3 regions of the Priestia sp. D3YE.R1 genome follow, and region 1 is predicted to be linked to each of the others. Evidence: riboswitches for the same ligand, from Rfam matches in the RefSeq annotation. Region 1 holds a riboswitch; each other region holds the start of a gene.
What was found. A riboswitch is a leader RNA that binds a small molecule or an ion and turns the genes downstream of it on or off. The one in region 1 is predicted to bind cyclic di-AMP.
Positions count from the first base shown of each region.

Region 1 (10,948 bases):
ATGAAAAACGGCTAAATGACGTGTTTTCACGTATACGTAAGCTTAATCCTAATGCCCATATTTATTTAATTGGTTTTTATAATCCATTCTTTAAATCATTAAGTGATGTGAAAGAAATTAATGTCGTTATTAATGAATGGAATGCAGCAAGCGAGAAAATTGCTTCTCAATATGATAATGTAAGTTATGTAAAAATTGATGATATTTTTTATGATTCTGACGTAAATTTATTAGGGAAAGACGAGTTTCACCCTAATAAAAAAGGGTACAAACTAATGGCTGAGCGCATTAGTAAATCAATGGAGGAAGAAGATCCTCTCGTTGGAGACCAGAAAAAGGAAACAGCAGAAGAAGTTACATCTGATGAAAAAGAGAAAAACACGAAAGAGAGTGGGAACGAGTAAGGAGATTGTTATATGAAAAAGTGGAAAACCCTATTTATCGCGTTATTAGGGATTAATGTTCTAGGGGCTATCCTTATTATTGCGTTTATTTTTCAACCGGTTGACAAGGCCAATCCAACTCCCTCTGAAAAAGTAGAAGGAGACGCAGAACTAACTATTTTGGCTAAAAAAGCGGACTTAAATGTACTGATTGATAAATATTTAAAAAAAGAATTTAAGAATCAGCCGCTTAACTACAAAATTACTCTTACCGATGTAGTAAGAGTAGACGGAACGATTCAAGTATTCGGCGATGATATTAATATTCGAATGACATTTGATCCAATCGTACAAAAAAATGGAGATATTGTGCTTGAACAGCAGTCACTTTCTGTTGGAAAGCTGCAGCTCCCTGTCCGCACAGTGCTTCGGTATGTAAATAATAACTTTGCGCTACCAGAATGGGTAACGATTGATCCAAAGAATGAATCAGTATACGTAGCGTTACAGCAGATGAAGTTAGAGAGTGATTTTGCTGTAAAAGTACAAAAGTTTGATTTGAAAAATGATGATATTCGCGTACGTTTAATTTCACGCAGTGAATAAAAAAACCTTCCAATTTGGAAGGTTTTTTTTGTTAACGATCTTGGGAAATCAGCGCTTCTAATACAGGACGGTTCTTAGCAAATCCGACGGCATATACCGTATATGTTCGATTCGGCCGAAGGTTCAGTGCCGGGATTTCGAGTACTACATTTTTGGTTCCTGCTATGCGCACGCTAAGTTGAACGTGCATGGGGGATAAAGGCAAATATTTTGTGACTTCTTTAAACTGCACGCCAGAAAAAATGACGTCTCCGCCTCTAGCCGCAATATCCACAGCGGGAGCATCAGGAGAAAGGTGCACAAACCGAAGCTTTGTTTCTCCACTTGGTACATCCGTATTGTCATAGATAAATAATAAATCAAGTTTGTTTAGCTCATCTACCGCCGCTACCGTGTAATTTTGATTTCCTTCAAATGTAAATGATTCTGTTAAAACAGGTCTTTCCGTTTCTCCAGCGGGATAAATAGAAATTGTATATCTTCCAGGTTCTTGTAATTCAATATAATCTGTTTCCTGTTTATAAGTTAAATTGCGGATCACTCGTTTGTTGTTAATATAAATATCTACAGATGGAGAATCTGGAGAAGCGTGAAGTATACGAATTTGCGGCGGATTTACGCGCAAATTCGTATTTTCAGAAGAAGTTAAGATGGCCTGCTGAATATAGTACAAATGCTTTTGATAATAATGAATATGCTTAGAGGGATCACTATACTTATAGTAGTTAGCTAGAAAATCGTATTTCATTGCTTTTTTAATATATTGATCAAAGGAATAATTAGCCATATGTTCAGCTCCCTTATTGTCGGAGTATAAAAACATTTCCATACGTAACCAAACATATGCTAAAACTCATAATTTATGCCGATCACTGATCACTCCCGAGACCTCCCAGAAGAAACAATGAGCCAAATGCCCTCTATGTGCATATACTGAATCAAATTATTGACTGAAGGCTCATTGTACGACCGAAATTAGTATAGAAAAAGGAGTGAGAGCATGCGCGATTTTTATGCTCGGATGCTACGGTTAATGATGTTAAGTTTTTTACTGCTGCTACTTTTAATTCAGTTTACAGAGCGCTCTACTTCATTTATTCACATTACCCCCGCGCTAAATAAAGTAGCCGAGCGAATTGAGCTGATTACTTATGATCAATAAATGTATGTTTTCTGCGTTTCGATATGTACTTGTTCTTTATGCTATCTGCTTTACATTTTTGTTTGTTAGTACAGTTCCAAGCTTATTTGGTTTCACCGTGACCGTTCAAGAAACGGATTATCACCACCTGCATCGCGGAGATATAGTTGTCTTTAGAGACGCATCACCTTCTTCAAAGAATGAACTTGTACTGGCCCATAATCAAGAGCTTGATGTACTGGTTACAGCTCAAAGAGATTCTTTGCCTGCTTCTTTTAAAGTGATTGGAAGCTACGCATACCATCTCCCGTATATAGGGGTCATTATTGAGTTTATGAAAGATTTTACTACGTTACTGGTGATGGGAAGTATTCTATTTTTGCTGTTTTCGTATACGCTGCAGCCCAAAAGGCGAATATGGCGTAAGAGAAAGTAAAAAATGGGCGAATGCACATACAGGACAATCAACTAACGCATATAAAGTACAGTGTACGAAATGAATAAAAAAACAAGAGGAGAGAGATTGCTATGTATAACTACGATTGTTACGATCCATGCCATCACGGAGGCTATCACCACCTATATGATACTTGCCACTATCCAATTAGCTATCCAATTGGCGGTTATCATCATTGCGGAACGGGCCAGTCATTTGCATTAATTGTTGTACTATTTATTTTATTAATCATCATTGGCTGCACCTGTTTTTGCTGATTAGGTGTCATTTGCTCGCATGTGCGAGCTTTTTATAACAGATGGAAAAGGACAAACTTACATATAAATTGTTTAAATAGTAAAAAAATTTTGCCAAATCAACATTTACCATATTATACTATAGCTAGTAACTCAATAAGCGAAGGTGAATATATGGAAAAGGAAAAAGTATTTCAACAGCTATTTTCAATGTCATTTACACCAATGCTCGTAATGAATATGGATGGAGATATTCAAATTTTAAATGAAGCGTGCTGCCACCTTTTTAAAACGACGGAGGAACGACTTCTTTCCTGTAATGTATTTGAAGAGCCAAATCGCTTTTTTATCGAAAAGCATGAAGTAGAACCGCTAAGAAAGCAAGAGGAAGAAGTTGTTTTACTTAAGAAAAAAGTAGATCAGCAGTTTCCGATGCACATCCATATTCAGCGCACGGAAGAGGATATTCCGCTCTTAGTTGTTCAGTGGAAAGAGTTTTCCTCAAGTATTGAAAAGCAAGAGGAAGTCATTCGGAAAATGAAGCAATATAAGCAGTTTGTTCAGCAAAGCCAAGATGCATTTATTGTAACAAGAGAAGGCAGAATTCAATATTTGAATCCCGCTGGTGTTAAACTTCTTGGCGGTGAGAAAAAAGAAGAGTATATCGGGCGTCCTTGGCTTCACTTTATTCACCCCGAACATTTAGAAATCGTAAAAGAACGAATGGTTCAGCTGATGAATGGAATGTCCGTAAGGCCGCGTGTTGATGTGAAACTATTGACTAAAAAAGGGGTCGTCATTATTGAATCTTCGGCAACCAAAATTAAGTTTGAAGGACAGGATGCCATTCAGTATATTATTCGTGACGTAACGGATCGAAAAAAATATGATGAAATGGCAAGCAAATCTGAAAAGCTTACAATGGTGAGCAAGCTAGCGGCAGGAGTAGCACATGAAATTCGTAATCCAATGACGGCGATTAAAGGGTTTATTCAGCTGTTAAAAGCATCGAAACAGTATAATGAAGAATACAATGATATTATGCTTGAAGAATTGAATCGCGTCGAATCCATTATTCAAGAATTTTTAACGCTGGCCAAGCCTAAAATTGAAAATTCATACCATCCTAAAAGTCTCAATCAAATCATACGTCACGTGACGCTACTATTAGATACACACGCCAATTATAAAAATTGTCGTATTATTAATGAGATTAGTGATGAGATTACAATCTTTTGTGAAGAAAATGCGCTTAAACAAGTTTTTATTAATTTAATTCAAAATGCGCTTGAGTCAATGAGCAAAGGTACAGTTAAAGTCACCGTTCAGAAAAGAAATGAATACGGCATGGTCATTATCGAGGATGAAGGCTGTGGAATTGATGAGCAATCTTTAGCTCGGCTAGGTGAACCCTTTTATTCCACTAAACAAACCGGAACAGGGCTAGGATTAATGATTAGCTACCGAATAATCGAACAGCATCAAGGGCATATTTCATTTGCGAGCAAAGTAGGCGTAGGGACAAAAGTAGAAATTGCTCTTCCGTACATTAAAGAACCAGTGAACATTTCGTAGCGCTTGCTATTCGTTCACTGGTTTTTATTTGATCGGAATAAAAACGAATATTTTTTTATTTTTTTATTTTAATGTTCGTGTATATTGTTGACTAAAGGGTTTGTTTTTGATATATTATCAAATGGCTAGAAAATAACCGAATGATAATAAAAAAAGAAAATTCGGTCAATAACTTTTATCTTTTACCCAAAGAAAAAAGATGATGGGAGAATGTACAATGAACTCAAATTATGATGTTATTGTGGTAGGGGCAGGACCCGCTGGAATTTTTACTTGCTATGAGTTAACGTTAAAATTACCGGAAGCAACTATTCTATTAATCGATAAAGGACACGATATCTATCGACGTAATTGTCCGATTCTTCAGAAAAAAATTGAAAAATGTCCGCCTGCAGTTGGCAGAAAAGAGTTTGCTGGCTGTTTGCCTGCTTGTTCTATCACAAATGGTTTCGGTGGAGCCGGCGCATATTCAGACGGGAAATTTAATATCACCAGTGAATTTGGAGGCTGGATGACGGATTATCTGTCTGAATCCCAGGTGGTAGATTTAATTAAATATGTGGATGAAATTAATTTAAAACACGGAGCAACCGATACGATTACGGATCCGTTAACTGATAAAGTTCGTGAAATTGAAAAACGCGGATACGCAGCAGGATTAAAGCTATTGCGTGCTCAGGTGCGTCATTTAGGAACGGAGCAAAATTTAGAAATTTTAAAAAGCATTTATGAATACTTAAAAGAAAAAATTGATATGCAGTATAAAACGGAAGTAGCAGATTTAATAACAGAAAAAGAAGATGGTCAGCATATCGTGCGCGGTATCGAATTGAAGAATGGTGACAGAATTACGGCTGATAAAGTTGTGGTTTCACCAGGTCGAGACGGCTCGAAGTGGATGAGCGACTTACTAAAAAAACGCCGTTTAAAAATGATTAACAATCAAGTAGACATCGGTGTTCGAGTAGAAACATCTAACGTTGTTATGGAGGAAATTAACAAAAACCTGTACGAAGGAAAATTCATTTACAATACGTCTGTAGGTACAAGAGTGAGAACGTTCTGCAGCAATCCTTCAGGACATGTGGTAGTAGAGAATCATTCAGGGATTATGTTAGCAAATGGACACGCATACAAAGATCCGAAGCTTGGAAGTCAAAACACGAACTTTGCGCTGCTTGTTTCACATAAATTTTCGGATCCATTTGATCAGCCGAACGAATATGCGCACGAAGTATCAAGATTAGCTAATATGCTGTCAAACGGGGGCTTAGTTGTTCAAAAGTATGGAGATATTTTAAAGGGGCGTCGTTCAACAGCGAATCGAATTAAAGAAGGCTTTTTAGAACCAACGTTAAAAGAAGCTGTCCCTGGTGATTTGGGCTTAGTGCTTCCATACAATACAATGAAAAGCTTAATTGAAATGACAGAAGCACTGGATCATGTAACGCCTGGATTAGCATCTGAACATACGCTGTTTTACGGTGTGGAAGCGAAATTTTACTCCGCCCGTCCGAAGTTAAACGATAAGTTTGAAACTGAAATTTCCGGTTTATACGTGGGAGGAGACGGAGCTGGTATTACGCGAGGACTCGCGCAGGCAAGTGCGTGCGGTGTGTGGGTAGCGCGTGACATTGTTGAAAAATTAAAGAATCGCAAAGCAAGTTCTGAACCTGTTACTGTATAAAAAAGAGGCCGTCACGGCCTCTTTTTTTATATGTGTTAAATAACGAGAGGGGAAATTTAGTAAGTTTATATCAAGCAGTATAATAAGAATAAAATCAACAGTTGGAAAGAGATGTTTTTTGATGAGTAAAATATTTATGAAAGCAGTAAAGCACGCGGACGTTAGAATAATTATGCAAATTTATGAATATATGTTGATAAGAAGAAAGTTCACTTTACAAACTATTTTTTGAATTAATTTTTTATCCATTAGATTGTAAGTCTTGTTAAATAAGTGTTTTTAGTTTATTAAAACACGATGTAAATAGTTAAAAATATAACATTTCTCAACTTTTTATGATAAAATTCTGCATTATTTTTGAATAAAAACTTGACAGGAATACATAAAATGAATTTTAATTAAAGTAACAATTATTATCATGCAAAAATATTAAAGAAAATTATTTGCTTAATCTCTTTTGTTTTATAAGAGAACGGGGGACCCATATTTGTGCGTAATGTACTTGGGGTGAATCTTGAATGAATCAAGTAGGGTAACTCACGTACCCGAATCCGACAGCTAACTCCGTAAGCATTCAGTGAGGGAATAACAGGTCTATGAAACCATGATATTCTCATGGTTTTTTGTATAGCCGAAAATATTCCTAAACTATTAATCTGAAAATTTTTAATATATTGTATATTTAGAGTGTTATCGTTCTCAATGCATGGTAAAATAAGTATAGTAGTTAGAATCATTCTAATATAATTTATTTATGGGAGGTAAATCTATGAAGCTATCGACAAAGATCATTATCGCGCTAATTGCTGGTGCTGTTGTAGGAGTGTTGATTAATGCTTTTGCTCCAAGTGCTTTTGTTCCTCTGGACAAGTACTTGTTTACGCCGCTTGGGCAAATTTTCTTAAGCTTAATTAAAATGCTTGTTGTACCAATTGTGTTTTTCTCTATCACGTTAGGCGTAGCAGGTTTAGGAGATCCTAAAAAACTGGGAAGAATCGGGGCAAAAACAATTTCGTACTTCCTAGTGACAACAACCGTTGCTATTGTAATTGGTTTATTATTAGCGTTTGTTATTAAACCAGGAACGTTTGGATCTTTTGATACAAAAAACGCTTCTTTTGAAGCTGAAAAAGCACCGCCGGTTGGAGAGACATTCTTAAATATGATTCCAGTCAATCCAATCCAAGCGATGGCTGAAGGAAATATGCTTCAACTTATCGTTTTCTCTATCTTTATCGGTTTTGGTATTACGATGCTTGGAAGTAAAACCAAAGGGCTTTACAATTTACTCGAGCAAGGCAATGAATTGATGATGTACCTTGTAAATCTAGTGATGAAGTTTGCTCCTTACGGAACATTTGGGCTTCTTGCAACAGCGGTTGGAAGTCAAGGCTGGCAGGCAATTAAAGCGATGGGGCTTTACATGATTGTAGTCGTGCTCGCACTATTCATCCATTCGATTGTAACATATGGGGGGTCAGTCGCTCTTATGGCCAGACGTAACCCTATTGAATTTTTTAAAGGTTTTGCTCCTGCGATGACAGTTGGATTCAGTACATCAAGCAGTAATGCAACGCTTCCGATTTCAATGAATGTGGCTCAAAAAAATCTTCGTGTCCCGGAGTCCATCAGCAGTTTTGTTCAGCCGTTAGGTGCTACCATTAACATGGATGGAACGGCAATTATGCAAGGTGTCGCGACTATTTTTATTGCGCAAGTATACGGCGTTGACCTGTCGCTGGGTGCTCTTGTGACGGTTGTATTAACAGCGGTGCTTGCTAGTATTGGTACAGCAGGTGTGCCGGGAGTTGGTCTCATTATGCTAGCGATGGTATTGAGTTCGGTTGGCCTGCCTGTAGCAGGTATCGGATTGATTATCGGGATTGATCGCTTGCTTGATATGCTTCGTACATCTGTAAATATTACGGGAGACGCTGCGTGTGCCGTTATTGTGGCTGAGTCAGAAGCAAAGCGTATCGATAAATCTGTAACGCAATCGGCTTAATGAATGTAAAAGCTCTAGCTATATGCTAGGGCTTTTTTTATTGGCAAGAAACTCTTCTTTTCAGCATACAGTTTAATAAGAGTGTGTGTTTGAAAGGAGAGTGCGGAAATGAATAAGACCCATGTGATAAAGCCGCTGCTCGACGATGACTACCCAGTTATTTCATATGGAAAAGGAATTTATTTGTACGACCAAGATGGAAAAAGGTACATAGATGCTTCTTCGGGGGCAGTTACAGCAAGTATCGGACACGGCGTAAAAGAAATTATTGATGCGATGACCGATCAGGCACAGAAAGTTGCATTTGTATATCGGTCGCAGTTTACAAGTGATCCGACAGAAGCCCTAGCTAAAAAACTATGTGAATTAAGCAGCAATCATTTCCAGTGGAGCTTTTTTGTTAACAGCGGGACAGAAGCGACTGAAACGGCTATGAAAACGGCTATTCAGCATTTTCAAGAGCAAGGAAAGCCAACCAAAACAAAGGTTTTGTCACGCTGGATGAGCTATCACGGTATTACAATAGGAGCTCTGTCTATGTCAGGGCACGTTGGAAGGCGAAAACGCTTCTCGTCTTTGCTTGAAGATTATCCTTCGGTTTCACCTCCTTATTGCTATCGATGTCCGTTTCATCAAACCTATCCATCCTGTAATCTTGCTTGTGCTCACGAATTGGAAACAGTTATCAAACGAACAGGTCCAGAACATATTGCTGCTTTTATTACAGAGCCCATTGTAGGAGCAGCCGGAGCAGCCCTTACGCCTCCTCCCGGTTATTATGAAGCAATAAGAGAAATTTGTGACAAATATGATGTATTATGGATAGCCGATGAAGTCATGACTGGCGTTGGGCGTACAGGCGTGATGTTTGCGTATGAGCACTGGGGAGCTAAACCAGACATTATGACTCTTGGAAAAGGAGTGGGAGCAGGATATACGCCAATAGCCGTTACGTTGGCTAGCAGCAAGACAATTGAACCTATCATGAACGGATCTAAATTAATTATGAGCGGCCATACGCTAAGCGCTAACCCGCTGTCATCGGCTGTAGGGCTAGCTGTCTTAACCTATATTGAAAAGAATAATCTTGTTCAAGAAGTAGCGCTAAAAGGAGACTATCTAGTAACAAAATTAAAGGAGCTTCAACTTCTTTACCCTATCATTGGTGATATACGAGGTAAAGGCTTACTAATTGGTCTTGAGCTTGTGCAAAATCCAAAAACGAAGGAGCCTTTTTCATCCTCCGAAAATATGACGGCGCGCGTAATAAGTAAGGCCCAGAAAAATGGTCTTCTCCTTTATCCTTCGCAAGCAGGAACAGACGGAGTCGAAGGAGACGGTATTATTATTTCGCCGCCATTTACAATTACTGATCGTCAAATTGATGAAGCGGTCGAGCTGCTTTCGAAAACATTATATGAAGTACAAAATGAAAAACAGGGAAATGAGGTGAAATAAGTGACAAAGGTTGAAAACTCATTTCAAAAGATTACAACTGTGGAACAAGCGATTGAATACGTGGATCATGCTGCTACCCTGATGATAGGAGGGTTTGGAGGAGTAGGCAGTCCGCCTTCTCTCATTGACGGTCTTATTGAAAGCGGAAAATCAAATTTTACACTAATATGTAATGATTCAGGCTTTCCTCATATTGGTGCGGGAAAATTAGTAAGCCAAGGAAGAATTCAAAAGCTGGTCGCTTCTCACATTGGATCGAACCCAGTGGCTGGAACGCTGATGACAGAAGAAAAGCTGAAAGTTGAGTTTTCTCCTCAAGGAACGCTTGCTGAGCGGATTCGAGCGGGAGGAGTTGGGCTTGGAGGAGTACTGATTGATGTAGGAATAGAAAATGACATTATTCAATTTGGAAAAGAAAAAGTAGAAATAGACGGCAAGACATTTTTAGTTGAAAAACCGCTCACAGCCGATGTGGCTTTTGTATATGCAAAAAAAGCCGATCCATTCGGCAATTTGCTTTATGATAAAAGCGCTCGAAACACTAATCCCTTAATGGCTATGGCAGGTCGTATAACTATTGCTGAAGTGGATGAAATTGTTCCTCTTGGCGACATTGACCCAGAGAACGTGATGACGTCAGGTGTATTTGTGGATTATATTGTGCCTTCAAAAGGAGTGAATTGGAAATGGGTTTGGGAATAGATATTCGTCATCGTATTGCAAGACGTGCTGCGGCTGAAATCAAAAACGGCATGATTGTTAACTTAGGGATTGGCATTCCTTCGCTTATTCCTAATTATGTACCAAGCGCTGTTCATGTGATGTTTCATGCTGAAAACGGAATTTTAGGGTTAGGATCTTCGCCTCCTTTAGGTGAAGAAGATGAGAATGTCTGCAATGCAGCAGGCTATCCAACAACTACTGTTCAAGGGGCTTCATACTGTGATAGTGCTACAGCCTTCGCGATGATTCGAAAAGGATACGTCGATATGACCATTCTTGGTGCGTTAGAAGTGAGTGAAAAAGGGGATTTAGCTAATTGGATTGTGCCAGGTAAGCGGGTTCCTGGGATGGGGGGAGCGATGGAATTAGCTCAAAAAGCGAAAAAAGTCATTGTGCTAATGAATCATACGAGCAAGACAGGAGAACCAAAATTGGTTAAGACGTGCTCTTTACCTCTTACTGCTTCAGGCTGCGTGGGAATAGTTATTACGGATCGGGCGGTTTTTAAAGTAGAAAAAGATGCGCTTCTTCTAACCGAGTTAATGTCTCCTTATACCGTAGAGGATATTTTGAGTTCAACAGAAGCGACCGTTCGCCTGAGTGATCACTTGATTACGATACCATAAGGAGGACCATTACATGAACATACAGCAATCTATTCATAACTGGATGACAGA
Region 1 covers NZ_JBLTHW010000001.1:840,697-851,644, forward strand. The annotation lists gene ACOZIR_RS04285 (SGNH/GDSL hydrolase family protein) at 1-404, shown strand, start outside; gene ACOZIR_RS04290 (YpmS family protein) at 417-989, shown strand; gene ACOZIR_RS04295 (DUF4397 domain-containing protein) at 1,021-1,776, opposite strand; gene ACOZIR_RS04300 (hypothetical protein) at 1,990-2,151, shown strand; gene ACOZIR_RS04305 (hypothetical protein) at 2,141-2,566, shown strand; gene ACOZIR_RS04310 (YjcZ family sporulation protein) at 2,659-2,844, shown strand; gene ACOZIR_RS04315 (ATP-binding protein) at 2,998-4,398, shown strand; gene ACOZIR_RS04320 (NAD(P)/FAD-dependent oxidoreductase) at 4,616-6,085, shown strand; cyclic di-AMP (ydaO/yuaA leader) riboswitch at 6,520-6,674, shown strand; gene ACOZIR_RS04325 (dicarboxylate/amino acid:cation symporter) at 6,855-8,090, shown strand; gene ACOZIR_RS04330 (aspartate aminotransferase family protein) at 8,199-9,548, shown strand; gene ACOZIR_RS04335 (CoA transferase subunit A) at 9,549-10,250, shown strand; gene ACOZIR_RS04340 (3-oxoacid CoA-transferase subunit B) at 10,235-10,897, shown strand; gene ACOZIR_RS04345 (peptidase) at 10,911-10,948, shown strand, end outside.

Region 2 (10,248 bases), on a different contig from region 1:
CATAACAATCCCCGCACCGATTAAAGGAATTCCCAGCAAGGCTTCGTACCCAGCAGTGACCCATTTCATTGTACGTACATTTCCATTCATAGTAAAAAGCCTCCTAAAAAAGATACTACTATATACGAGAAAAGAGAGAAAAAAGTTTCAAATTACTTAGGGGATATGTCGTATAAGTCAGCACTAGTTGATTAAAATGATAGATGACAGCAAAGGGGATGGAAAAAACATAATGATTTAGTCATTTTTTCACACCAAAGAAAAATAGTCTAGATGATTCATTTTTAGCTAAGGTACCGGAATTTATACCGAACATAGTGACTGCTTTTTAAAACAAATAAAAGCTGATATCTTGTTTTTTGGGTATAGGATGTAAGCTTTTTATTACAAATTATTAAAGATTCTTATCTTTTTGCAAATACACATTGTATTTCATAGTTTTAACAATTATGATAAAAAAGCAAGTGTCAAAATAGGAAAATAGTTGAGCATGTAAAACGAAGCGATAAGCTTATTAATTTGAAAGAAAGGCAAGGTACATAGCTTTATGTGGGAAATTATTGTAGCAATCATTTTAGGGATTGTAGAAGGTTTAACAGAGTTTGCTCCTGTTTCGTCAACTGGGCATATGATTATTGTGGATGACCTGTGGTTAAATTCAAAAGAATTATTTTCATCTCCAGTAGCTAATACATTTAAAATTGTTATTCAGCTAGGGTCGATCTTAGCAGTAGTTGTTATTTTTAAAGATCGTTTTATTAATTTATTAGGATTGGGAAAAAAACCAGCTGCTCCAATTGGACCGACAAATCGCTTGAATTTAATGCAGGTAATTGTTGGTCTGTTACCCGCAGGAGTGTTAGGACTTTTGTTTGATGATTACATTGATGAACATTTGTTTTCTTTAAATACGGTGCTAATTGGCTTAGTGGTCGGAGCTGTATTAATGATTCTAGCAGATTTGTTTGGACCTAAACGTCCGCGTGTAGAGACGGTGGACCAAATGTCTTATGGACAAGCACTGGGTATAGGACTGTTTCAATGTATTGCTCTTTGGCCAGGGTTTTCTCGTTCAGGCTCAACAATTTCAGGAGGGGTTCTTCTTGGAATGAGCCATAAGGCAGCCGCAGATTTTACATTTATTATGGCAGTGCCAATCATGGCAGGAGCAAGTGGACTTTCATTGGTTAAAAACTGGCAGTATTTCACATCAGATGCACTACCGTTTTTTATTGCTGGTTTTATCAGCGCCTTTATTTTTGCGCTTATATCTATTCGCTTTTTCCTGAAATTAATTAATCGTATCAAATTAGTACCATTTGCACTATATCGAATTGTTTTAGCAGCTATTCTATATTTTGTATTTTTATAAAATAAACACGCGTGTTCTTTAGTCCCTTAAGCTTCTAATTAAGACTCAAAGAGCAAGAAAAAGCTATTGCAACATTGCAATAGCTTTTTTGCATAAATATATATTATCGCCTTTTGTAAGCGTTTTATAAACATGGGTATTGACAAAACGTGTCGAAAAATAGTAAATTAATATTTGTGCAGTATAAAGTTAAGTAAAAGTAAGACTTCTGTTTAGTTTTATTGACTGTAAAAAACGTATGACAACGTATAGATCGTTTTAATTTTATAAAAACTGAATAATAAGCTTAATCGTATAGAGCGGGGGAATCATTATCGGCAGTAAAGCTGCCTTGGGGTGAATCCTTACAAAAAGGTAGGAAACTCTCAATTCCGAATCCGACAGTTAACCCCGTTTGCTTCATTGAGAGAAAGAGCCCAAAATAGCGTAAGTAAAAGGCTGTTCTTTCTTAAGAATAGTCTTTTTTTGTTTTTTCAGAAAAGTATATACAAATGTCATACATCTTTGGGGAGGTACATCTATGAAAAAAATTCGTTTTGGTTTGGCTACGCAGATTTTTACCGGTTTAATCCTCGGTGTTCTTGTAGGGGTAATTTGGTTTAACGATCCGCGTGTAGTAACATACCTACAGCCGCTAGGAGACCTATTTTTAAGATTAATTAAGATGATTGTTATTCCAATTGTTATCTCAAGCTTAGTCGTTGGAGTTGCAGGAGCAGGGAGCGGTAAACAGGTCGGAAAGCTTGGCGTTAAAACCATTCTCTATTTTGAAATTATTACAACTTTTGCAATTGTAATCGGTGTATTGATTGCTAATATTTTTCATCCTGGGCAAGGTGTAGACATTCATTCAGCACAGAAGAGTGATATTTCACAATACGTTGAAACATCCGAACAGCAAGAAGGAAAGTCAGTGGCTGAAACGTTCTTACACATTGTTCCGACAAACTTCTTCCAGTCAATTGTTGAAGGAGACATGCTAGCAATTATCTTCTTTACAGTGTTATTTGCACTTGGAGTAGCGGCAATTGGGGAAAGAGGAAAGCCAGTTGTACAATTCTTCGACGGCGTTTCTCACGCAATGTTTCACGTGGTAAACCTTGTAATGAAAGTGGCTCCAATTGGTGTATTTGCTTTAATTGGTGTAACAGTTTCAAAATTCGGCTTAGAGTCACTCCTTTCATTAGGAAAGCTTGTTATCTTAGTTTACTTAGCGTTAATTTTCTTCCTACTTGTTGTATTAGGAGGAATCGCGAAATGGGCAGGGATTAACATTTTCCACTTATTCCGCTATATGAAAGATGAACTGTTGTTAGCATACAGTACATCTAGTTCTGAGACAGTTCTTCCACGTATTATGGAAAAGCTTGAAAAGATGGGCTGTCCAAAAGCTATCGTATCGTTCGTTGTACCAATTGGTTATACGTTTAACCTAGATGGTTCTGTTCTTTATCAAGCTATTGCAGCGTTATTCTTAGCGCAAGTGTATGGTATTGATTTAACGATCGTTCAGCAGCTGACGCTCATTCTAGTATTGATGGTTACATCTAAAGGAATGGCTGCAGTGCCAGGAACATCATTTGTTGTATTACTAGCTACTCTTGGAACAATCGGCGTTCCGGCAGAAGGATTAGCCTTCATTGCGGGAGTAGACAGAATCATGGATATGGCACGTACGGTTGTTAACTTAGTAGGAAACACACTAGCAGCAATCGTAATGTCTAAATCTGAAGGTAAATTTGACCCTAAAAAAGGTACAGAGATCATGAGGGCCGGCTAATTTATAAACTTAAAAGCTACTTATTCTATTCAAAAAATTAGAATAAGTAGCTTTTTTCATAATAATTCCTTTATTATTATGGGAATTGACCCTATAATATGTAACATCAGGTATAAAAATATCCAAATTTTATTTTTACATAAAGCAGTCACTGGTTCCTTTCTTTATCAGTAAATGTAGAGATAGCTTAGCTAGTAGGGGGATAGTAGAGTATGTGGAAAAAGCGAATATGGGTCATCGCCTCGGTAGTAATCGTATGTTTGTTAATCCCTTACAGTTTACCGATTGTGTTTGCTTTATTAACAGCATTAGCACTTGAGGGTATTGTTCAAAAATTGCATCAATCTTTTAAAATGAAGAGAGTCTATGCAGTGCTTATGACCTTCATTTTATATGTTGTTTCGCTCATACTTATTGGATTTTTTATTGTTCGGACAATCGTTACGCAAGTGGTTGCTCTTTCAAAAATAGCACCTTCATTTGTAAAAGAAATCTATGAAACCGCAATTTATCCAACTATTATTAAGTGGAAGTACTATTCAAACGCTCTTCCTACAGAAGTGATTTCTTCTATCGAGCGCACACTTGAAAAAACCGTGAATTCATTAGATTCTCTACTAAAAAGTACTGTAGAAATCATCATTAGCTTTGCCGCTACTGTTCCTGGGTTTCTATTAGAGTTTCTTATTTATTTAGTAGCGCTTGTATTTATCAGCCTTGAGCTGCCTGCTATTAAAAATAAAATTAAGTCATTCTTAACAGAAGAAACGAAATATAAGCTACAAGTTGTCATCACTCAGCTTATCCAAGCGGGGGTTGGTTTTATCAAGGCACAAATTATCTTAAGTGTCATGACTTTTATAATGGCTTATGTAGGGCTTTGGCTACTAGATGTTCCGTATACCGCGCTTCTTAGTTTATTAATTGTAATTGTCGATATCTTACCAATCCTTGGGACAGGCTCTGTACTCGTCCCGTGGGGGATTTTTGCTCTTACTCAAGGACATGATTCACTTGCAATCGGCTTATTTATTCTATTTGGAGTCATTACGGTAGTAAGACGTGTAGTAGAACCAAAAGTATTTTCTACAAATATGGGTATTTCACCTTTGGCTGCACTAGTTAGTTTGTACATTGGATTTAAACTTTTAGGTTTTGTCGGATTATTTTTAGGACCGGCTTTAGTTATTTTATACGATGCTCTTCGCAAAGTAGGTATTATTCAAATTAACTTTAAACTATAAAAGCGCTGGATAAAACTAGCGCTTTTTTTATTGAAACTTTTGTAGTACGTCATACGTAAAGAGGGAAAGGAAAAAACTATGTCGCGTTGGTTTTTATCTATCAATCGGCTGAATTATAGTTTTGCAGTCTTAGATTTAATGACATGAGGAGGAGAATTTTTGTTAGAGTCGGTTTTACTTTCTTTAATTGAAGCGCTAAAACAGCTCTCTTATTTTGGCGTAATTTTAGCATTAACGTTTGAGTTTGTCCCGGCAGAGCTAGTTTTACCTTTAGTAGGGTATGGGGTGTATCAAGGTGATATGAACTTGTATCTGGCTATCCTTGCAGGTACAGTAGGCGGTGTTTGTGGACCGTTGACTCTTTATGCACTGGGACGTTACGGTGGACGACCGCTGGTTTTAAAATATGGAAAATACTTTTTGGTGAAAGAAAAAGAAATTGACGCTGCCGATCGCTTTTTTAATAAGTACGGCAGCGGGGTCGCTTTTTTTGGACGGTTTATTCCAGGAGTGCGCACAGCTATCTCTTTTCCGTGCGGGATGGCAAAAATGAATGTCTGGCTGTTTTCTATTTACACATTTGTTGCGATGCTTCCAGTAACGGCTATTTACGTATATTTAGGATATAAGTTAGGACCTAAGTGGAAAGAGGTGGGGCCGATTGTGTCTCAATATATGCAGCCTATTGGAATCGGACTGGTTGTTTTAATTGCATTGTTTTTTATCATTAAATATGTGCGGAATAAACAAGTAGGACAGAGCTGATAAATCGAGGAAAAGAGTGAGGATATGTCAGAGCATGAACATTTGAGAATAGAATTACGAAAAATTGAAAAGTGGGAGAAAGAACAAAAAGGACTTTTTTTCTGGGAGCGGCTGGCTCGCTTGCCTTTTTCAGCTTTAGATAAAGTAACCCCAAAGTTCATTCATCAAAAAATAGAAAAATTATTAGATGAAATTGCTAAGTATGTTGATAATGGAGGTCAGTATTTAGCTAATACATCTGCCACGCTAGAGAAAGCATCAGCCCAGTTACAAGAAAATAATCAGCTTTCAATAGAGGATATTCAGCATTTATCTCTGCAGGAAATGGATGAATTGGCGGAGTATTTTATTGAAGTCCGAAAAAAGAATGCACAGCTGCAAGGAGCTACAACAGGAGTAGGTGGAATTTTTACACTGGCGATTGATATTCCTTTTGTATTGGGACTTACACTTAAGACACTGCAAGAAGTGGCTGTTTCTTATGGTTACGATCCCACTGAGCAAGAGGAACGCATTTTTATGGTCAAATGCATGCAGTTTTCATCCTCTGATATTGTAGGCAAGCGTGCGATTTTAGAAGAATTAGCAAGCGGCAATCGAACGCAGAGCTTGCAGCAGCTCCAAGGTTGGAGAGAAGTGTTTCTAACTTATAGAGACAACTTGGGATGGAAAAAGCTATTTCAAATGATTCCTATAGCAGGAATGGTATTTGGGGCGTATATTAACAAACAAGCGATTACTGACATAGGAGAAGTTGGAATGATGCTTTACCGTAAAAGACGCATTTTGGAAAAGGTCTCACAATCTTAAAAATAAAAAGAGACTGGTGCGAAAGTATTTTAGTTGAAGAAAGATCCGAACGAGTTTGATTCTTGGTTGAGAATCAAACTCGTTCGGATTTTTTCATTGGTATAGTAAATGCAGCTTTCAAGTGTTTAGTTGCTTCTAGCTGTTGATTGGAGGGCAAGGCGAAGACTCCTGCGGAAAAAGCGGAACAGATGAGACCCCGCAGGAGCGAAAGCGACGAGGAGGCTCAACGGCCGCCCGCGGAAAGCGAAGCCTTGCACGGAAATCAACAGCGGTGTAACGAGTGATTCATACTAGATCGTTTACCCTTTTGTTCGTGTTTAGATGGGATTGATTTGCTTATGTCTCAATTACTTTTTTTCGACATTATTTCCGGGAAAATATGTCGAGGTGTGCTAAGTCTATTTCCTTAATCAAAATGAAAAGTAGGAATGGTAATGGTATTTTTTCGTCTAGCAATCAGCAAATAAATAATACCGATTATACTCCAAACAATACCGATAAATAAGGATGTTTTTTCTAAGTTAAGCCACATAAAAAACAAAAATAAACTGCCGAGTAGAGGCATAAGTACATATGAAATATATCCACTGAAGGAACGCTTGTTTTGATGAATAAAATAATGGATAAAAACTGCTATGTTCACTGAGCTGAACGCAATTAAAGCGCCAAAATTAATTAAAGAGGTAGCTTTTTCAAGAGACAGACCTAGTGAAATTAAAGAGAGACCACCAATAATTACTACGTTCCAAATAGGCGTCTTTGTTTTAGGGTGAATATAGCCAAAAATTCCTCGCGGCAGATAACCATCTTTCCCAATTGCGTAGAGAAGTCTTGATGCACTCATATGTGAGACAAGTCCAGAAGCAATAGTTGAAGTCAAGGCCGCTGCTACAAAAATAGATTGAAAAAGCTGGCCGCCAATTTTATAAGCGATTTCAGCCGATGCACCTTCTAAATCATGAAACAAAGAGGCTGAAGGGAAAAGAAGCTGAGCAAAGTAAGAAACTGTAATAAATAACGCGCCTCCTGTACATGCAATAATGAGAATCCCTTTGGGAATGGTTTTCTCAGGCTTAATTGTTTCTTCCGCCATGGTGGTTACGGCATCAAAGCCTAAAAAAGAAAAGCATAAAATGGCCGCCCCGTTTAATAACAGAGATACAGAGGCCGCTTCACTTATAAACGGTTTAAATGATAACTCTTCGCCTTGAGTTGTAGCACTTAAAATAATAAAGATGATAGCGACTAAAATTTGAAAAGCAACTAATAGCGTACCAAAAGAAACGGTTAAATGAACGCTAAAAATATTCATTATGGTCATGATGACAACAAAGCTGATAATCCATACGGCCTTTGGAACACCTGGAAACAGAGAGCTTAGGTAAATATTTGTCAAAAGTGCATTAATCATCGGTAGAAATAGATAATCAAGAAGAGCCGTCCATCCTACCAAAAAACCAATGCTTGGATTCATTACTTGCTGTGCGTATGTATAAGAAGAACCAGCTCCGGGAAAAGCTTTTACCATTTTTCCATAACTAATGGCTGTGAATAAAATAGCAATCAACGTGAATGCATAAGCACCTGAAACATGTCCATCTGTGGATTCAGTTACAATGCCAAATGTATCGAAAACGGCCATGGGTGCCATGTAGCCTAATCCTATCATGACGATATGCCATAATTTTAGTTGTTTAAGAAGAGAAGGTCCATGATTCATATTTGTCATCCTTTCTTTGTATAATCATTCTGCAGTATTTATTATTATACTATATTGTTAGATTTGTCATCTTTTTTTGAAAAAGAAGAGAAAATTGCGCGCTAAGAGATAAAGAGCGTTTAGTTAATTGCTAGATAAAGCAAAAAAATGCTTTTTTTCACTTTGATTTTTACCATTGAGTCTAGAAAGTATTTTACATAAAATGAAAGAAAGTAAAAAAGCTTCGATTAGAGTGATCTACTTGTAATAAATACGAAAACAAACTTTTGAATGCGGTTACATTTTCGTGGGTGTATAAACTTATAATGATGATAAAGGAGATGAAAGAAGTGATTGCTACACCCTATATAAACTTGGAGATAAACAAGGGACCAGGTGTGCATGTTGTATTGGATGAAACAAAAAAAGATGGTGTTTATTTTATTAAATTAACGGTCAAGTCGATTAAAAAAAGAATTCTTCCAAAAATGGCGTTAAAATGGAGCGTTCCGTTGTTAGATATTCAACTATATAAATCTATACAAACTAGTCAGGGGGATGTGAGTACCTCTTCTGTTCATTGTTTTATGAATAAGAATGGCTCTAACCGCTACACTATTGCATGTTCAGACATACTTCACCCTATTCGGTGTGCCCCCAATTGGAAGGAAATGTGTCTAGATGTGGAGATGACCCTATTTAATGAAAGCACTTGGTCTCTTCATAGCTACGAAACTGAACTGCGAGTAGATACAAGAATGATTGAAACAGAAGAGTTATTCCAAGATTTAGCCAAATGGTATGAGAGCAAAGAGATTAATGTAGCAGCTACTTTTGAGCATGCAACGGCAATAGATGAAAAAGGAAATGTCTCGTTAGATATTTGATGGTGAGGAGAGAGATAGAGTGGGAATATTATTTAATGAACGTACCAAGGAGTTTCACCTGCAGGGCCGCGATGTAAGTTATATCTTTTCAGTGTTGAGAAACGGGCAGCTTGGTCACTTATACTATGGAAAAAAGCTTAAGCACCGTCCGTCTTTTCAGCATTTTTTACGTGTAGAAACAAGAGGAGCTAGCGCTTCGGTATATGAAGGAGAACTAGCATTTTCTCTTGAAACAATCAAACAAGAGTATTCTTCTTATGGGACAACAGACTTCAGAGAGCCAGCCTATCAACTTCTTCAGCAAAACGGAAGCCGAATCACAAATTTTGAATACGATAACCATAAAATTTACAAAGGCAAGAAGCCATTAAACGGCTTACCTGCTACATACGTAGAAGAAGAGGGTGAAGCCACGAGTGTAGAAGTTGAAATGATTGATAAATTGCTCAATGCATCACTTATTTTAACGTACACCGTTTACGAAGACCGAAATATTATTACGCGTCACGCACGATTTGAACATAGAGGAGAAGAACCAGTCGATATTTTGCGTATCATGAGCGGCAGCATTGATTTGCCTACATCAAATTATGAAATGGTTCAGCTTTCCGGTGCTTGGATTCGAGAGAGACACGTGAAAACAAGAATGCTTCAGCCGGGTATTCAAAGTATTTCTAGTGCGAGAGGTACAAGCAGCAGTCAGCAAAACCCATTTTTAATTTTAAAGAATCCAGCTGCAACTGAACACATTGGAGAAGCGTATGGTTTTAGTCTCGTATACAGCGGAAACTTTCTTGGACAAGTGGAAGTAGATCACTATAATGTATCAAGAGTAACGATGGGCATTCATCCTTTTGATTTTCAGTGGCGACTAGAAAGTGGACAAACTTTTCAATCACCAGAACTAGTACTGGCTTATTCAAATAATGGGCTAAACGGCCTTAGCCAAGAGTATCATGAGCTTTATCGCAAGCGTCTCGCTAGAGGAAAATGGCGGGATTTAGAGCGACCAGTTTTAATTAATAACTGGGAAGCGACGTATTTTGATTTTAACGAAGAGAAAATTGTACATATTGCCAAAGAAGCACAAAAGCTGGGCGTTGAACTTTTTGTATTGGATGACGGCTGGTTTGGTAAACGTAATGATGATACAACTTCTCTTGGAGACTGGTTTGTAGATGAAAATAAGCTTCCGGGCGGTATGAAATCACTTGCTCAAAAAGTAACGGAATTAGGTATGGACTTTGGATTATGGTTTGAACCTGAAATGATTTCAAAGCAAAGCAATTTGTATGAAAAGCATCCAGACTGGCTAATTCATGTGCCAGATCGTCATCAGTCTCATGGAAGAAATCAATATGTGCTTGATTTTTCACGAGAAGAAGTAGTGAATTATATTTATGAACGAATGGAAGCTATTTTAAGTGAAGCACCTATCTCGTATATAAAATGGGATATGAATCGAAATATAACGGAGATTGGATCTGTTGGGCTGCCTGCGAATCGCCAGTTTGAAGTAGTACATCGCTATATTTTAGGAGTATATGATTTGTATGAGCGACTAACAAAGAAGTTTCCGGATATTTTATTTGAATCGTGTGCAAGCGGGGGCGCTAGATTTGATCCGGGAATGCTTTATTATGCTCCCCAAGCTTGGACGAGCGATAACACGGACGCGATTGAACGTCTGA
Region 2 covers NZ_JBLTHW010000014.1:14,541-24,788, forward strand. The annotation lists gene ACOZIR_RS27655 (hypothetical protein) at 1-90, opposite strand, end outside; gene ACOZIR_RS27660 (undecaprenyl-diphosphate phosphatase) at 548-1,372, shown strand; cyclic di-AMP (ydaO/yuaA leader) riboswitch at 1,646-1,786, shown strand; gene ACOZIR_RS27665 (cation:dicarboxylate symporter family transporter) at 1,893-3,152, shown strand; gene ytvI (sporulation integral membrane protein YtvI) at 3,365-4,396, shown strand; gene ACOZIR_RS27675 (DedA family protein) at 4,556-5,161, shown strand; gene ACOZIR_RS27680 (EcsC family protein) at 5,186-5,971, shown strand; gene ACOZIR_RS27685 (hypothetical protein) at 6,114-6,248, shown strand; gene ACOZIR_RS27690 (APC family permease) at 6,378-7,691, opposite strand; gene ACOZIR_RS27695 (hypothetical protein) at 8,012-8,557, shown strand; gene ACOZIR_RS27700 (alpha-galactosidase) at 8,577-10,248, shown strand, end outside.
Region 2: it holds a riboswitch for cyclic di-AMP, as region 1 does, so the genes downstream of both, ACOZIR_RS27665 (cation:dicarboxylate symporter family transporter) here and ACOZIR_RS04325 (dicarboxylate/amino acid:cation symporter) in region 1, are expected to answer to the same signal.

Region 3 (10,948 bases), 150 kb from region 1:
CAGCAGCAAACAAATCCATTTTCTGGAGATACTCAAACGCAAGAAGCAGGAACGGGTTCCGGTGTTATTTTCAAAAAAGAAAATGGAAAAGCATACGTTGTGACCAATAACCACGTTATTGACGGCGCAAGCGAAGTAGAAGTGTCACTTTCAAATGGGCAAAAAGAAAAAGCTAAAATTGTCGGAGCTGATGCGCTAACGGATTTAGCGGTGCTTGAAATGTCCGATAAAAATGTTGAACAAGTGGCGAAGTTCGGAAAATCATCAGATTTAGTGGCGGGTGAAACGGTTCTTGCAATCGGTAACCCTCTTGGTGAACAATTTTCTCGTACGGTCACACAAGGTATCGTGAGCGCAGCAAAACGCTCTGTCCCTATTTCAGAGAATTGGAACGTAGACGCAATTCAAACGGATGCGGCGATTAATCCAGGAAACAGCGGCGGTGCCTTGATCAATTCTTCCGGTGAAGTAGTTGGTATCAACAGTATGAAAATTTCAGAAGACAATGTAGAAGGCATTGGCTTTGCTCTTCCAAGTGATGAAGTGCAGCCGACGATTGAACAGCTGATGAAAAACGGAAAAATAACGCGTCCGTATATGGGGGTAGGTCTTCAAGATGTAGGTCAGCTTTCAGCTGCAACAAAACAAGATCAGCTAGGCCTAACAAGCGATACGTCTGAAGGAGTTGTCGTAACGACGGTTGAACCGTTCTCTTCTGCTTCTGATGCAGGTTTACAATCAAAAGACGTGATTGTTGCCATCGATGGAAATGAAGTCAAAACATCCAGTGATTTACGTCAATATCTATATACAAAACGCAAAGTAGGAGACACTGTAAAATTAGACGTGTACCGAAATGGAAAAAAACAAACCATTTCTCTGAAGCTTTCAGCACAGCAGGATAACAATGGATGAGTTCAACACCGTTAAAGCTGCTGCTAGCAGTATTAACAGCGTTCGGATTTTTGGCAGGATGCGGAGAGAAGCATTCAAACACGATGTTTCCTTCTGTAGAAATTAGTCAGCTATCTTCTGCCAAAGGAGTGGCAGCGTATGAGGGAGGCAAGGTGACAGGAGCAGAATTCAACCGTTTTTTAGCCGTTGAAGGGTTCTTAAATCCAGATGCCCCGCTAAATGATACAAGCTACCGCAAAGAGTTATTGCGGCAGCTTGTTATGCAAAAAATCTTAATTTCGCATCCAAAGACGAGTGATAAAGTACAAAAACAAGTCGAGGATATGTGGAAGCAAATTAAACGCTCATATGACCTGGATACAAGAAAACAAGGTTATGAAGTGTTAAATATTCGTTCTAGTGATGTAACCAGCCAGCTAACGAATCAATTTAAATTAGAAGAATATTTCCGTAAACAAATTACGTCTGATGAACTAACTGCTTACTATAAACGTATTGAAAACGATCTAACACGCGTATCTTTTACGCGGCTGGCTTTCCCGACTTTACATGATGCCGATGTCGTTGCGGCTGAACTGAAAAAGGTAACATCGGTTCAAGACGTTCAAAAAAAATATGCTGATGTTCAGACAATCAGCACAATAGAGAATGATGATAATCTAAAGCTTTCAAGTCTATCTCCCTCTTTTATAGATGTTTTAAAAAAACAGCACATCGGAGAGAGTAGTGAGCCTATTAAAATGGGTAAAGTCTATTATATTCTTATTTTAAAACAAAAAGATAAAAAAACGGAATCAGAAGTCAAAGAAGAAATGATGAAAGAACTTGTTTTGAATCATATCAACCGGTATATCCAGGATGAACTGCCAAGGTTTCACGTGACTTTCAACCTTAGGTAGTTCCCTTTTATATAGATTGATTGTTTTCAAAAAACAAGCAGGTAAAAGAGCTTTCTATTAATAGAGAGCTCTTTTACATTTTTAAGTAGACAGAAATGTCGGCACCTGATAAAATGAAGTTGTAAAACTTTCATTATTCGGAAAATTTATACCCTCCAGCTTTGGAGGGTTATTTTTTATGCTGTTGGACGAATAAAAGAGGCTGGGACAAAAGTAGTTTAGTAGAAAGAAAATCCGAACGATGAATCGTTCGGATTTTTTCGTTAGTATGGTGAACGTATGTTTCATCTATTTAGTTGCTTCTAGCTGTTGATTGGAGGGCAAGGTGAAGACTCCTGCGGGAAAAGCGGAAAGCGAAGCCTGGTACGGAAATCAACAGCGGTGTCAAAAGTGATTCATACGAGCATATTTATCCTATTGTTTGCTTTTAGAGTAGACTGCTTTCATTACGTTTCAATCACTTTTCATCTTTTAAATGACTCAATAATGCAGAAGACATCTCTACATGGGAAAGGGCGATGTGTGAAATCGTTTTGGCATAAGGTGTAATTTCATTAATAAATTGTTCGAGTACGTGCAGGTGAGGAAGCTGAAGCTTTGTAATAAAGCAGGCTTGCCCGGCGATGCGTTCACAGAATAAAGCATACGGATACTGAGAAATAAATCGTTTAAAACGCTCGTGCTCTCCGTTTTTCATGGTTACTTCAATAAAACAAGACACGGGCAACTGCAGCTTTTCATAATCAATATCGATTGTATATCCTTTTATAACACCAAAGCTCTCTAGCTGTCTTACTCGCTCTGCCACTGAAGGAGGAGACAGGTTAATTTGTTTTCCTAGCTCTCTTAAGGAAAGACGGCTGTTTTGCTGCAGCGCCTGCAAAATCGATAAATCAATTTCATCAATTTTCAATTGGAAACCTTCTTTCTTATTAACGTTTCATTTGATTAGTAACAGAAGATAATATGTTTTATATGTTATCTAAAATTTCTATTTTTCTTACTATAATAATTAAAAAGGAGTGAGTAAAAAATGGCAAGAGTTTTGTTAACAAACGAAGAGGGAACAAATTTTGAAAAAGCACTAAATTTAATTCCGCATGTAAAAAGGTTGTATGATGAGCTATACGACAAGCTTTGGAACAGCGATATAGTAAAAAGAGAGACAAAGGAAAAAATCAGGCTTTATCTAGCAGGTGTGAATGGCTGTGAGACGTGTATGAGCATGTCATATGTAGGTGATGAGACGCTTAATCAAAAAGTATTAAGAGAAGAAGAAATTGAAGAAAAAGATCGACTGCTGTTTCGATTTATTGATGTATACCGGGTGCGTCCAAGGGATTTGACGGATGCTGATATGAATCAATTAAAGAAATTTTACAGTGATACGCAGCTGTTAGAGCTTTTGGCTGTTATTAATTTGTTTGATCAATTTCATAAACTGATTGTCAGTTTAGATTTATATGATTTTTGCAGTTTGCAGCGCAAGTAATGTCTTCCTTAAAAATATCTTGACAGACAAAATCCACAGGAGTAAGATAGCTTTCGTGAAGTGAAACGTATCATGAATCGAATCAATTATTCTAAAAAATAGAACATAGACATTTGAATAAAAATCGCTTAATCCATTACGGAGCGGAGGACCCATTATTTACGCACATATTGTGCTCTGGGGTGAATCCTTAAAAAGGTAGGGTTACTCTTAAAACCCGAACCCGACAGCTAACTTCGCAAGCGTTTTGAGGGGGAAGAGTGTGAAAAAACACAGGAGCCTTCCTGTGTTTTTTTGCGCTTTTTTTAAGAAAAAGATGTAATTTTTTAGAAAAAGTATAAGCTAAGAGAACACACAGCAGTTGAAGAAAGGAATAAATACATTATGAAAAAACAGTTTGCTGTATTGGGATTAGGTCGTTTTGGAGGAAGTTTGGTTGAAGAGTTTGCTAATCTGGATGTGGATGTGCTCGCTATTGACCGCAATCAGGAGGTAGTAAAGAAATATAGCAACTCAGCTACATATGTTGTGCAGGCGAACGCAATTGATGAAGCTAGCTTAAAAGGGCTAGGTATCCGCAATGTTGATCATGCTCTTATTTCGTTTGGGGATGATATCGAAGCAAGCGTGCTGGCAACAATGCTTTTAAAAGATATGGGCGTTAAGCAAGTATGGGTAAAAGCGGTGAATATGTATCATCAAAAAGTGCTGGAGAAAATAGGAGCGGACAAAGTCATTCACCCTGAGCGCGACATTGCTAAGCGGATTGCTCATCACGTGGTGTCAGAAAAAATCATTGATTACATTGAACTGTCAAAGGATTATAGTATTGTCGAAATTGTCGCCTCTAAGAAACTTCATAATAAAACGCTGTTTGATTTAAATATCCGTGCCAAGTACGGCTGCAATATTATCGGCTTTCAGCGAAAAGACGGGGAAATGGTGATTTCGCCTACCGCGCATGAAATAATTGAACAAGGAGATATGCTTATTGTCATCGGACATAATCGCGATTTGAACCGTTTTGAAGAAGAAGGAGTTTAACTTATGAAAAAACAAATCATTAAACTCACCCCTCCGCAGCTGCTTGTCTCCATTTTTGGCGGAGGAATTATTATCGGTGCTCTTCTATTGATGATGCCTTTTTCTGCCACCGAGCCAATTCGGTGGGTAGACGCCCTTTTTACGTCTACTTCCGCTATGACAGTAACCGGTTTAGCCGTCGTAGATACAGGCACGCGTTTTACCGTCATCGGTCAAACGATTATTATGCTGTTAATTCAAATAGGCGGTCTTGGCATTATGTCATTTGCCGTGCTGATTTTTATGATGCTAGGTAAAAAAATTGGATTTAAAGAGCGTATGCTCGTTCAGCAGGCATTAAATCAGACGAGCGTCGGTGGAGTTGTGCTGCTAGTTAAAAGGTTATTCATCTTTTCATTTTTAATTGAGTTTGCTGCACTTATTTTTTTAGCGATACGCTGGGTTCCGGAATTCGGATGGTCTAAGGGGCTGTTCTTTAGCTTGTTTCATTCGATTTCGGCTTTTAATAACGCAGGGTTTGGACTACTGTCTGATAACTTAGTTCAGTATGTAGGAGATCCTATTATTAACATAACGATTTCTTTTTTGTTCATTATTGGTGGGTTAGGCTTTACCGTCCTTGCTGATATGTGGGTGAAAAAATCGTATAAAAAACTAACGCTGCATTCAAAAATTATGATTATCAGCACGTTCGCCATTAACGTGATTGCCATGCTTTTTATTTTTTTCTTAGAGTACGGCAATTCGCATACGCTCGGAAATTTATCATTAGGAGACAAAGTATGGGCTTCTTATTTTCAAGCGGTAACAACAAGAACCGCTGGCTTTAATACGATTGATTTAGCTCACCTGCATGACGCAACGGTCTTTTTAATGGTTTTGTTAATGTTCATTGGTGCAGGAAGTGCGTCAACAGGAGGCGGTATCAAACTCACGACGTTTGTGGTGATTGTCTTTTCTGTATGGGCATTTTTACGAAGCAGGGAAGATATTGTGCTGCTAAAGAGACGTCTTCTTCCTCTTCATGTGTTTAAGGCCCTAGCCATTACGATGATTTCAATTATATTTGTGTTTGGAGCCATCTTCCTGTTGAATATTTCGGAAAACCTGCCGTTTGTAAAAATTATGTTTGAAGTTGTTTCTGCGTTTGGAACAGTAGGTTTATCGATGGGAGCGACTCCTGAACTTTCGTACTTTGGACGCGTGATTATTATCTTTATCATGTTTTTAGGAAAAGTGGGTCCATTAACGCTTGCGTTTTCATTATCTAAGCAAAAGCGTGAAGCCGTTCGTTATCCAAACGAAGATATAATGCTAGGATAGAAAAATCGCCTTCGATGAGGCGATTTTTTTATATTATTTATACGTTCAAGACATATAAGAGGTTACGCACAAAACAGTTGCGATGAATAAAAAGAAGGCAAAGACAAGAACAATGGGCAATTTGGAATGTCGGCGCATTAAAGGTCCCCCTTTTTTATAGTAAAAAAATCTCTTACTATATATAACGAAAGAATCAAAAATATGATTCACTTTTTTGGCGAAATTTGAAGATTTTTCACGTTGAAAAAATCCGCACCCCTGTCCTAAACATTTTGCCAAGCTGTTGCATACACTAAAAGCAGATAACAGGAAGTGAGGGATGGTACGTGGGAAAACAAAATTTTGCGTTAATCGTTGTGTTATTTGTTTTACTTGTTATTGTAGGTGCGTCTTGCTTTCGCTTTTAAACGTTAACTTTATTTGCGCATAGCCCCCGTCAAAAAGGGCATACTAGGCGGAAGTAAAAACCAAAAATTTCTTCAATATTGCCGAACAATGAGTTCCTCTACTCATTCATCTAATCGGTATGTAGCCATGCGAAAGCATGGTTTTTTTTTGAAATAGGAGAGGACGAATGATGTTCATCCTCTCTAGAAATTAGTAGTAGCAAGAACACCCTACGATTACTAATAGAATAAATAAAACAACGATAAATGAAAAACCAAAACCGCCTTTTGCGCCCATATGTGTAACCTCCTTTAATAAAAGTCTCTATATCCTATGTACTAATTGGGTTAAGTGATTGAGAAATTTGCCTATTTTTTAAGGGTAACGTTTTTTGTGAAGAATGAAGAACACTTACTTTTTTCATTTGTGCAGAAATCCTTTATGATAAAGAGGAAAAGGAGGACAAACAGGTGGGAATACATGCACAATACGTCATGAATCAGCTAGAAGAGGGAAAGTGGAAAGAGATCAAACGCGAAATTCAACAAGAAATGAAGAAAAAACCTCAAGCGTCTGATTTGTACTGTTACTTAGCGGTTTGTTTAGCAAAGCAAATCGAAGAATCCATTATTTTTGAAAAAATGGTATTGAACTTAGAAATGGACAGAGCTCTTCATCAGGCATTAACATTAAATCCATCTTCAAGCTTGGCGCACTTCGTTCGAGGAATAAAATACCGGGAAACTCCGCTTATGTTTGGAGGTAATTACGAAAAATCGCTGTTTTACTTGCAGCAGGCAAAAGATCTTGGTTTTGAAGGGGTTATGCTGCCGCTCGAACTCGCCAAAACCTATATTCAATTAAAAGAAATGGAAAAAGCGAAAGAACAAATCGCTTATGCCCGGAAAATCAATCCTACTCACGCGGATATTAAAAAAGTCGAAAACATGCTGCAAACAGGACGGTGAATCAAAAGTCCTGTTTTATTTTTGGTTTTCAGAAAACATATGCTGATTTTCATAAAGAATTGCTTTTTATATAACAATAAGAATATTTATAGAAATTTTAAGAAGTGCATGTAAGTCCAACGACTTCTTAACTGCTAGATTTTCTACATTATTAGAGCGTTCAGTCTACATAATTCCAAAAATAGTAAGAAACTATCAGCCTATGGATAAATTGTTAGAAAATATAGATAATTGTAAATGAATAGAGAGAAAAGTTAAACATGCGATTAACTAAAAAAGCAAAGGTATGATTTACTTTGCTTTTTATTTATACACATATGTAAAAAATATCATAATAAACCAATTTATTCTTTGGGGAATCCATCGTCTCAGGCGATGTGAAATAATGTATTTGAAGGAGGAGACCCAGATGAAGGTTATGAAGATGTTGGCTATTGCGTTATTTAGTCTATGTTTAGTTGTCACACCAGCTGCTGCTGAAGTTCCGGGTGTCGACCATTCAATGAAACGGGGTGCTACACAAGGAATTGTAGCGGCATCTCACCCGCTGGCTGCTGAAGCGGGGAGGAAAGTTTTAGCTGAAGGCGGAAACGCTGTAGATGCGGCAGCTGCCATTCAATTATCTCTAAACGTTGTGGAACCGATGATGTCAGGTATAGGCGGCGGCGGCTTTATGATGATTTATGAAAAAAAGAAAGATAAAATTACGATGTTAGACAGCCGTGAAATGGCACCAGCTGATGTCACGCCTAAGCTGTTTTTAGATTCAAAAGGAAAAGTCATCCCTTTCAGTAAGCGTCACATAACAGGAAAAGCAGTTGGAGTTCCTGGTACGCTAAAAGGAGTAGAAACAGCCCTTAAAGATTATGGAACAATGGACTTATCAGATGTTATTAAACCAGCTATTACTCAAGCAGAACAAGGAATCAAAGTAAATTGGTCGATGGCTCAGTACATTGATGAAAATGCGGACAAGCTTGAAAGATACCAAACGGCCGGTAATGTATTCGTGCCGAATGGCAAGCCGTTAAAAGAAGGAGATAAGCTTGTTCAGCCGGATCTTGCTAAAACATTAAAGCTTATTCAAAAAGAAGGATCAGACGCTCTTTATAAAGGAGAAATTGGAAAAGCGCTTGTTAAAGAAGTTCAAAAACGCGATGGAAGCATGACCATGGATGATTTGAAAAATTACGTTGTAAAAGAACGTGAGCCGGTCAAAACAACTTACCGAGGCTACGATGTGGTTAGTGCGGCTCCTCCTAGCTCCGGCGGATTAACCGTGCAGCAGATTTTAAAGCTAATGGAAGGTTATGATGTAGAAAAAATGGGTTCCAATACGCCTCAGTATTTGCAGCATTTAACGGAAGCGATGCACTTAGCTTTCGCGGACCGCGCGGCGTATATGGCAGATGAAGACTTTTACGAAGTGCCGAAAAAAGGACTGTTAGATGAAGATTATATTAAAGAACGTCGTAAATTAATTAATCCAAACAAAGCAACGCCTAATGTCAAAGAAGGAGACCCTTGGAAATATGAAGGAAAAGAAAATCCAAATAAAGCAACAGTAAAGGAAGAAAATCCAATCGGCCAAACGACTCATTTCTCTGTTGTAGACAAATGGGGAAATATGGTTTCTTACACGACTACCATTGAACAAGTTTTTGGTTCAGGAATTATGGTTCCTGACTACGGATTTATGCTCAACAATGAAATGACGGATTTTGATGCCACTCCGGGAGGCGTGAACCAGGTTGAGCCTAAAAAACGTCCTCGAAGCAGCATGTCTCCAACGATGCTGTTAAAAGACGGAAAGCCGTTCATGGCAATTGGCTCACCGGGAGGCCCAACCATTATTGCGTCTGTAGCAGAAACGATTATGAATGTTATTGACCATAAGATGCCGATTCAAAAAGCGATTTTAACACCTCGTATTTATTCAAGCGGCTATCCAACCGTAAGATGGGAGCCTGGTTTTAGCCAAGATACAATTCTTGAAATGATGGCTAAAGGACATGCGTTTGAAGAAAAGCCTGAGCATATTGGAAACGTTCAAGCGGTTATCTATGACTATGAAACGGGGAAAATGTACGGAGGCGCTGATAATACGCGCCAAGGCACGGTATTAGGAGTAGACGCAATTAAATATGTATCCAAACAGCCAAAACCAATTAAAGAAGAGAAAAAAGGAGAGTTTACGGTTGAAGTCAACCGTGCCGTTTATCCATTTACTGATAAGCAAGTGAAGCTGATTGATGGAAAGCCTTACGTTCAATCGGATCGCCTGCTGTTAGGCTTAGGCGTCATTGATTCGAGTGATTTAAAGCTGTATAAGCCAAATCACCACTCCTATTTATCGGTTATCAAAGTAGCCAAATCACTTGGCTACAAAGTGAAATGGGATGAAGAAAAGAAAGTAGTCTCATTAGAAAAAGATCCTGGTGAAGATGATAGCGGCGATGATGAAGATGGAGACATTATTACAAATTAAAAAAGGCGCTGGGATAAAAGTAGTTTAGTTGAATAAAAATCCGAACGAGGAATCCTACTCGTTCGGATTTTTTTATTGCTATGGTGACTATAGTTTTCGTCGATGCAGCGGCTTCTAGCTGTTGAATGAATTTTGTTATGTCTCACTCTTTTTTTATGAAAGCAAATAAAATTGGCGATTTTAAGCCAAATGACAAAAAAGTTTGCATGGTTTGCCAAAAAGTTGTAGAAATCGACAGTTTTTTTGGCATATATAAGAAAACCCGTGATAAAAAGACTGATAGAATGCTACAAACAAAGTTGGCATCATTTTTGCATAAGAAATAGATGAGGGGCTGTATCAATGAAAAAAATACATAGTTAAATAAACGCCTATGTTTACTTCACACAGAATAAAATGCAACGGAGGTATAGAAAATGAAAAAAGAAATTTCAATTATCGGTGTACCAATGGATTACGGGCAAACAAGAAGGGGCGTAGATATGGGGCCGAGCGCAATCCGCTATGCGGGCATGAATACACGCTTAGAAGCTCTTGGCTATACCGTACACGATGAAGGCGATATTAAAGTAGAGATTAAAGAACGGGCAGACGTGGATAAAAATACGAATCTAAAAAACTTAGCGGCCGTAGCGAGTGGCAATGAACAGCTTGCTGCAAGAGTTGAAGAAGTGAAGAAGCAAGACCGCTTTCCATTAATATTAGGCGGAGACCACAGCATTGCGATTGGAACGCTTGCAGGAGTCGCGAAAGGTTCAGAAAATTTAGGCGTTATTTGGTATGATGCTCATGGCGATTTAAACACCGCTGAAACCTCTCCATCAGGCAACATTCACGGCATGCCGCTAGCGGTGAGCCTGGGTATTGGACATCCTGTGCTTTTAAATATTGGAGGATATACGCCAAAAATTAAACCTGAAAATCTAGTTATTATCGGTGCTCGCTCGTTGGATGATGGTGAAAAAGAGTTAATTAAAGAAAAAGGAATTAAAGTGTATACCATGCATGAAATTGATCGTTTAGGTATGACGCAAGTGATGAAAGAAACGATTGATTATTTAAGCGGTACAGACGGCGTGCACCTGTCGCTAGACTTAGACGGCTTAGATCCAGATGATGCACCAGGCGTAGGTACACCTGTAAAAGGCGGCATCAGCTACCGAGAAAGTCATTTAGCAATGGAAATGTTAGCGGAAGCAGACATGGTCACATCCGCTGAATTTGTAGAAGTGAACCCCATTTTAGATCAGCATAACAAAACTGCAGAAGTAGCGGTTGCGTTAATGAGTTCATTGTTTGGCGATAAGCTTTTATAGGAAAAAGCTACTTATAGGTATTGTATGGAGAAAATCTGTTATGATCCAAGAAACGGTCATGCAGGACTAAGCGGCTGCCATCCTCGCTACGGGGCTGGCGCCATTTGAAAATCATC
Region 3 covers NZ_JBLTHW010000001.1:995,670-1,006,617, forward strand. The annotation lists gene ACOZIR_RS04995 (S1C family serine protease) at 1-915, shown strand, start outside; gene ACOZIR_RS05000 (peptidyl-prolyl cis-trans isomerase) at 912-1,814, shown strand; gene ACOZIR_RS05005 (Lrp/AsnC family transcriptional regulator) at 2,272-2,727, opposite strand; gene ACOZIR_RS05010 (carboxymuconolactone decarboxylase family protein) at 2,848-3,306, shown strand; cyclic di-AMP (ydaO/yuaA leader) riboswitch at 3,422-3,566, shown strand; gene ACOZIR_RS05015 (potassium channel family protein) at 3,691-4,350, shown strand; gene ACOZIR_RS05020 (TrkH family potassium uptake protein) at 4,354-5,673, shown strand; gene ACOZIR_RS05025 (YjcZ family sporulation protein) at 6,000-6,080, shown strand; gene ACOZIR_RS05030 (YjcZ family sporulation protein) at 6,271-6,357, opposite strand; gene ACOZIR_RS05035 (tetratricopeptide repeat protein) at 6,531-7,028, shown strand; gene ggt (gamma-glutamyltransferase) at 7,438-9,516, shown strand; gene rocF (arginase) at 9,933-10,832, shown strand.
Region 3: it holds a riboswitch for cyclic di-AMP, as region 1 does, so the genes downstream of both, ACOZIR_RS05015 (potassium channel family protein) here and ACOZIR_RS04325 (dicarboxylate/amino acid:cation symporter) in region 1, are expected to answer to the same signal.